2 linked regions of the Hydrogenophilus thermoluteolus genome follow. The protein of the gene in region 2 interacts with the protein of the main gene of each other region in a pairwise test. Links are inferred from orthologs where the notes say so. Each region holds a gene or a part of one and is shown on either strand. Other genes may lie near its edges. The genes, in order: HPTL_RS00730 and trkA.

The links.
Region 1: the proteins of trkA (region 2) and HPTL_RS00730 interact in binary tests that used the Escherichia coli proteins (3 or more experiments, as listed by UniProt). The link is inferred for Hydrogenophilus thermoluteolus from one-to-one orthologs.

What each region holds. Positions count from the first base shown.
Region 1 is NZ_AP018558.1:157,330-160,439, reverse strand. Bases 127-2,916 are described here. They hold HPTL_RS00730 (PTS sugar transporter subunit IIA), read left to right. Parts: upstream 127-1,188; coding sequence 1,189-1,644; downstream 1,645-2,916. Other genes in these bases: ilvA (threonine ammonia-lyase, biosynthetic), read left to right, coding at 2,597-2,916; hprK (HPr(Ser) kinase/phosphatase), read left to right, coding at 1,662-2,621; hpf (ribosome hibernation-promoting factor, HPF/YfiA family), read left to right, coding at 875-1,192; rpoN (RNA polymerase factor sigma-54), read left to right, coding at 127-851. Also shown: more of rpoN, read left to right, coding at 1-126; more of ilvA, read left to right, coding at 2,917-3,110. UniProt on the Escherichia coli protein: Seems to have a role in regulating nitrogen assimilation.
Region 2 is NZ_AP018558.1:2,203,376-2,206,694, forward strand. The notes cover bases 12-3,010. They hold trkA (Trk system potassium transporter TrkA), read right to left. Parts: upstream 2,221-3,010; coding sequence 802-2,220; downstream 12-801. Other genes in these bases: HPTL_RS10690 (TrkH family potassium uptake protein), read right to left, coding at 12-783; HPTL_RS11585 (sigma-54-dependent Fis family transcriptional regulator), read right to left, coding at 2,217-3,010. Also shown: more of HPTL_RS10690, read right to left, coding at 1-11; more of HPTL_RS11585, read right to left, coding at 3,011-3,319. UniProt on the Escherichia coli protein: Part of the constitutive potassium transport systems TrkG and TrkH. May regulate the transport activity of TrkG and TrkH systems. Binds to NAD(+) and NADH.

The sequences.
Region 1 (3,110 bases), 2.0 Mb from region 2 along the record:
GGGTCGGTGCGCGCTCACTCAGCGAATGTCTCTTACTGCAACTGGCAGAACGCCCGGCGTCACCCGAACGCACCCTCGCCGAGCGCCTCGTGCGCGACGCACTTGAACTCTTGGCCAAACGCGACTACGCCGGGTTACGCAAAACCCTGGGCTGCAGCGAAGCGGAACTCAAAGCGGCGATCGCGCTCGTCGAATCGCTCGACCCCAAACCGGGGCGCCGATTCAGCACCGAAACGGCGCCCACCGTCATACCCGACCTGATCGTCACCCCAGAGGGAGATCGTTTTCGCGTCGACCTCAACCCGGCGGCGTACCCGCGCGTGGTCGTCTCGCCGCTCTATCAAGCGTCGATCGGGCGCAAGAGCCCGGAAGCGTGGCGAACTCGGCTTGCCGAAGCGAAGCAGTTCGTCAAACAGCTCCACCAGCGCGCTTTCACTTTGCTGCGCGTCGGGCAGACGATCGTCGACCACCAGGCCGATTTCTTCCGCTACGGCGAACGCGCCTTGCAGCCGCTCACCCTCAAAACCGTGGCTGAGGCGCTCACGCTGCACGAATCGACCATTTCCCGCGTCGTCGCCGGCAAATACCTGCTCGCTCCGAACGGCCTCTTCGAACTCAAAACCTTTTTCAGCGCAGCGCTCGCCACCGACGACGGCGACGCCACCTCGGCCGCCGCGATCAAAAGCCGGATTCGCGCACTGATTGCCGCCGAAGACCCCCATCGCCCCCTTTCCGATACCGCGATCGCCGATCGACTCGCTGCCGAAGGCATTGTGATTGCCCGCCGAACCGTGGCAAAATACCGCGATTCACTTTCGATTCCGCCAGCGAAATTGCGAAAAAGGCTCTAATACCACTTCAGGAGAACCGTTCCATGAACCTCAACATCACGGGTCGTCACGTCGAAGTCACCGAAGCGCTCGAACAATACGCCCGCGAAAAGCTCGAGCATGTCATCCGCCACTTCGACCACGTCACCAGCTGCCATGTCATCCTGTCGGTCGAAAAGAACGAACAAAAAGCGGAGTGCACGCTACACGTCAAAGGCAAGGACATCCACGCGCACGCGGTCGGCGCCGACCTCTACGCCGCGATCGATGCGATGATCGACAAACTCGACCGGCAAGTACGCAAGCACAAAGAGATCGTTACCAACCACCACAACGGCCCGGCGGCGCCTGATGCCGAATGACGACGACAATGGATCTGCTTGCATCGCTCATCGCTACCGCACAGGTACGGCTCGATGTCGACGCATCGAGCAAAAAGCGGGTGTTGGAAAAGGTTGCCGAAGCGTTCGCGGAACAAGGGTGTGACGCAGGTAAGCTCTTTGCCGCGCTGATCGAACGCGAACGGCTCGGCTCGACCGGGCTCGGAGAAGGCATCGCGATCCCCCACGCCCGGGTTCCGGGGCTAACCGAACCGCGCATCGCGATCCTGCGTTTGGCGCAACCGGTAGACTTCGACGCCGTCGACAACCAGCCGGTCACGATCGTCGTCGCGCTCCTCGTGCCGGAACAAGCCACAGAAACGCACCTGGAAATCCTCTCGGAGCTCGCCGAGCGGCTCAGTCGTCCAGAGGTGCGCGAAGCGATCCTTTCGGCCGAAACCCCAGAAGCGTTGCGCGCCGCGTTTCGCGCGTAAGGAGCGCCGCGATGGCCGTGCGCGAAACCACCGTCGCGGCGCTCGTTGCGGCGTTAGCAGAGCCGCTTGCGCTCGTGCACCGCTGTGGGGACCTCACGCGCACGGTGCGGGTCACCGACACCCACATCTGGCCGGCCGACCTCGTCGGCCACCTGAACCTGATCCACCCCGAACGCCTGCAAGTGGTCGGCTCGGCCGAACTCGCGTGGTCCGCGAAGCAACCCAACGAAAAAATCCGCTACGTCCTCTCCGAAATCACCGCGGCGCGCCCGCCCGCGATCATCGTCGCCGACGGCAGCACCGTTCCCCACGTGCTCGAAGAGCTGTGCTGCCGTTACGACATTGCGCTCCTTACCTCGCCACGCCCTGCCGCCGAAGTGATCGACCGCTTCCGCTTGAAGATCGCGCGCATGCTCGCCGAACGGACGATTCTGCACGGCGTGCTGATGGACGTGCTGGGCGTTGGGGTACTGATCACCGGTGAAGCGGGCACGGGCAAATCGGAACTGGCACTGGAACTGGTCACGCGCGGCCACGGGCTGGTTGCCGACGACGCGGTGGAAGTGGCCCGCATCTCCCCCTACGAACTCGAAGGGCGCTGCCCGGAACTGCTGCAAAACTACCTCGAAGTCCGGGGACTGGGACTCCTCGACATCCGCACCATCTTCGGCGAAACCGCGGTACGGCGCAAGATGCGCCTGCGCCTCATCACCCACCTCAAGCGCCTCAGCCCGGAAACCACCCCGTTGCCGCGGCTGCAAATGGAAGAAGAGAACCAAGAGATCCTCGGCGTTGCGGTTCCGCGCGTCACTTTGCCCGTTGCGCCGGGGCGCAACATGGCCGTACTTCTCGAAGCTGCGGTGCGCAACTTCGTCCTCAAACTGCGCGGGATCGATTCGACCCAAGAGTTCCTTGCTCGCCACGAAAAACTGCTCGAACAAGAGGCACGACGATGTTTGACGCCACCCACTACCTGAAACGGATCCTCACCGCGCGCGTCTATGAAGTCGCGCGCGAAACCCCGCTGCAGTTTGCGCCGACGCTGAGCCGCCGCACCGGCAACCAGGTGTGGATCAAGCGCGAAGACCTGCAACCGGTCTTCAGCTTCAAACTGCGCGGCGCATACAACAAGATCGTTAATCTCTCCGCAGAACAGCTCGACCGTGGCGTGATCTGCGCCAGCGCCGGCAACCACGCGCAAGGTGTCGCGCTTGCCGCCAAAACCATCGGCGAACGGCGCGGCAAACCGGTGCGCGCGGTGATCGTAATGCCCACCACCACCCCGCTCATCAAAGTCGAAGCGGTCCGCGCGCGGGGTGGAGAAGCGGTGCTCGCAGGCGAATCGTACTCCGACGCCTACGCCTACGCGCTGCGGCTTGCCAAAGAAGAACAACTCACGTTCGTGCATCCGTTCGACGACCCTGACGTCATCGCTGGCCAAGGGACCATCGGCATGGAGCTCTTGC
Region 2 (3,319 bases):
CACCAGCGCCAAATAGTGGGTGGCCCAGTTGAATCCGGCGAGCGTAGCGAATGCGATTGCGATGAGTTCGAGCGTAAGGCTGTGAAAATAGCCGAATGAGGCATCGTGGCTGGAAAAGCCACCGAGCCCCATCACCGAAAAGGCGTGGATCACCGCATCCTCGATCGACATCCCACCGTACCAGAACGCACCCATGCACAGGAGCGTCATCCCCGCGTAGGTGAGCCACAGGCCCTTTGCAGTATCGGCAACGCGCGGTGTGAGCGACTCCTCTTTCAACGGCGTGGGGGATTCGGCCTGAAAAACCTGCCGCCCCCCGATCCCCAGCAAAGGGAGAATCGCTACCGCCAAAACGACCACCCCCATTCCGCCCACCCAATGGAGGAACGCGCGCCAGAGGTTGAGGGAAAAGGGGAAATCGTCCAAACCGGAATAGACCGTGGCGCCGGTCGTTGTCAGCCCCGAGACCGCTTCGAAATAGGCGCGCACGTAGCCGAGTTCGGGGCGGTAGAGGTAGAGCGGGATCGCCGCGAAGAGCGGTGAGACTACCCACGTGAGCGCGACGATCAGAAAGCCATCGGCGGGACGGAGCGCGCGCCGATACCGCCGCGTCGCAGCCCAGAGAAGTGCCCCAGCAGCGAACGCCGCTGCCATCGCTTCTTCGTAGAGCGTGTGGCTGCCGTCGGCGCGCCACAGCGACGCCGCGGTGGGAACCAAAAAGAGCAGGGAAAAGAGCATGAGAATGTACGCGTACGCATGGAGCGCCGGAACCCAGGGTCGCATCGTCGCCGCTCCGCCGATTCAGAAAAAGCCGAACCCGACGGCGAAAAGCTTTTCGATCTCACGCACGCGCCGCCGTTGCGTACAAAAGAGGATCACGTGATCCCCCTCTTCGATCACCGTGTCGTGGTGGGCCATCACCACCCGTTTCTGTTTGCGCGCTGGGCTTGCCGCTTCCTCGTCCGCTACCGTCTCTTCGCGAACGATCGCTGCGACCGTCACCCCTGGTGGCCAGCGAATTTGGTCGATCCGCCGCCCCACCACTTTCGACGTCTGCGCGTTGCCATGAACGACGATTTCGATCGCCTCCGCGGCACCGCGCCGTAAGCGGTGGACTGCGGCCACGTCACCGCGCCGCACGTGTTTCAAGAGGGCCCCGATCGTCACCAACGCCGGTGAAATCGCGATGTCGATCGTTTCGCCTTGCACCAGATCGACGTACGCGGAGCGGTTGATGATCGCCAACGTCTTTTTCGCGCCCAACCGTTTGGCGAGCGCAGCCCCCATGATGTTGTTTTCGTCGTCGTTGGTCACCGCAAGGAAGTGATCGACCTCTTCGATCCCTTCGCGGTCGAGCAGATGTTCGTCGGTGGCGTCACCTGCGAGCACCAGGGTATCGGTGAGCTCGACAGCCAGCTGCTGCGCGCGCTGCTTGTTATATTCGATCAATTTCACGCGGTAGTCGCGTTCGAGCATTTTCGCGAGCCGCATTCCGATATTGCCGCCCCCTGCGATCATCACGCGCGATCCGCGCCGCTCTGCGGGCCGCAGTTCACGAAGCAGTGCCGGAATTTGCCCTGCGCTTGCCAGAAAAAAGAGTTCGTCGCCGGGGTGGATCACCGTATCCCCTTCCGGAATGATCGGCACCCCGTGGCGGTAGATCGCAGCGACCCGCATTTCGACGTTGGGGAGGTGATAGCGCAACGCTTTGATCGGGTGGCCAACGAGCTTTCCGCCCCGTTCGGCACGCACCGCGGCAAGCTGGACGGCGCCGTTCGCAAAATCGAGCAGTTGCAGCACCCCTGGGTGGTTCACCAGGCGGACGATGTATTCGCAGACGATCTGTTCGGGGCAGATCGCGAAATCGACCGCAAAAGCCTCTTCGCCCAGGAGTTCTTGGAACGCGGTGTAGTCGGCGGCGCGCACTCGGACGATACTGCGCGGCACGTTGAAGAGCCGTTTTGCGATCAGAGACGCACAGAGGTTGGTCTGATCCGATTGCGTCACCGCGACGAGCAGATCGCAATCGCGCGCGCCCGCCTGTTCCAGCAGACGGGGGGACGCGGCGTTCCCGACCAAAGTGCGCATCTCGATGCGGTTTGCGACCTCCGCCAAGCGGCTGGCGTCGACGTCGATCATCGTGATGTCGTTCTCTTCGCTCGCCAGATGCTCCGCCACCGAGCTGCCGACCTGACCGGCCCCCAAGATGATCACGTTCACGCGTCGTCCTCCTCTTTCCGGCGCAGCGAGAGGCCCAACTGGCGGAGCTTGCGGTAGAAGTGGGTGCGCTCCAATCCCGCCAGATCCGCGAGCCGCTGCACGGGGAGATCGGTGCGCGCCAACAACCGTTCCAGGTAGAGCCGCTCGAACGCTTCCCGGGCCTCCTTGAGTGGCAGTGCAAAGAGCGTACTCACGTTCTCCGGTTGGTTTCGCTGAAGCGCCCTTTCGATCGCTGCAGGATCGAGTCGATCTTCGGTGGCCAACGGCAAGAGCGCCTGGGTCCATGCGTCGAGTGTCCATTCGGCATCGAGCGCGATCCGTTCGATCGTCCGTTTCGCCTCCTCTGGCCATGCCAACGGTTGCCCCAGTTCGGCTTCCAAGGCCTCCTGGACGAGCGTACCGAGCGCGATCGACTCGTCCCGTTTGGGTACGACGATGGGGTCTTCCCATACCCGCGCCAATTTTTCACCGACCAAGGGACGCCACTGAGCGAAAGCGTCCCACGCGCGAATCGCCGCGATCAGCCGCACCTGATGGACCGCTGCGTACTGATAGAGGAACGACAGGTTTTTCGCGAGCATCCGGTTTGCGCGTTCACCCAAATTCGCGAAAACCAGATGGCTGCGCCACTGCTTCACCTGGTCCACCGAGAGCGGTGGGGTTTCCGTCGTCAACCATACGGTGTGCTGCCCTTCTCCGAGGTGGCGCAACAGCCACTGCTCGTAAAACGGTTCGGGAAAATAAAGGAGTGCTGCGTGGTCGTGCTGTAATTTCGCGTTGAGTGCGTCGATCACCGGAGCGAGCGGGCGCGGCACCCGCGTTACCGTGAGTGGGGTTTCTGCTTTCGGTTGCGCCCGATAGCGGTCGATCGCTTTTTTCAGCACATCGAGCAGCTTTTGCATCGAAATCGGTTTTTCCAGAAAGCCGTACGCACCGTGGTGTGTTGCCTCGACCGCGGTCTCGATCGTGGCATGTCCGGAGATCATGATCACGGGGGGCAGCGCGCTTCCCATTTCGCTCTGCCATTGTTTCAACAGGGTAATCCCGTCACAATCGGGCATCCAGATATCGAGCAATATCGCCTCAGGAGCGAATTCCG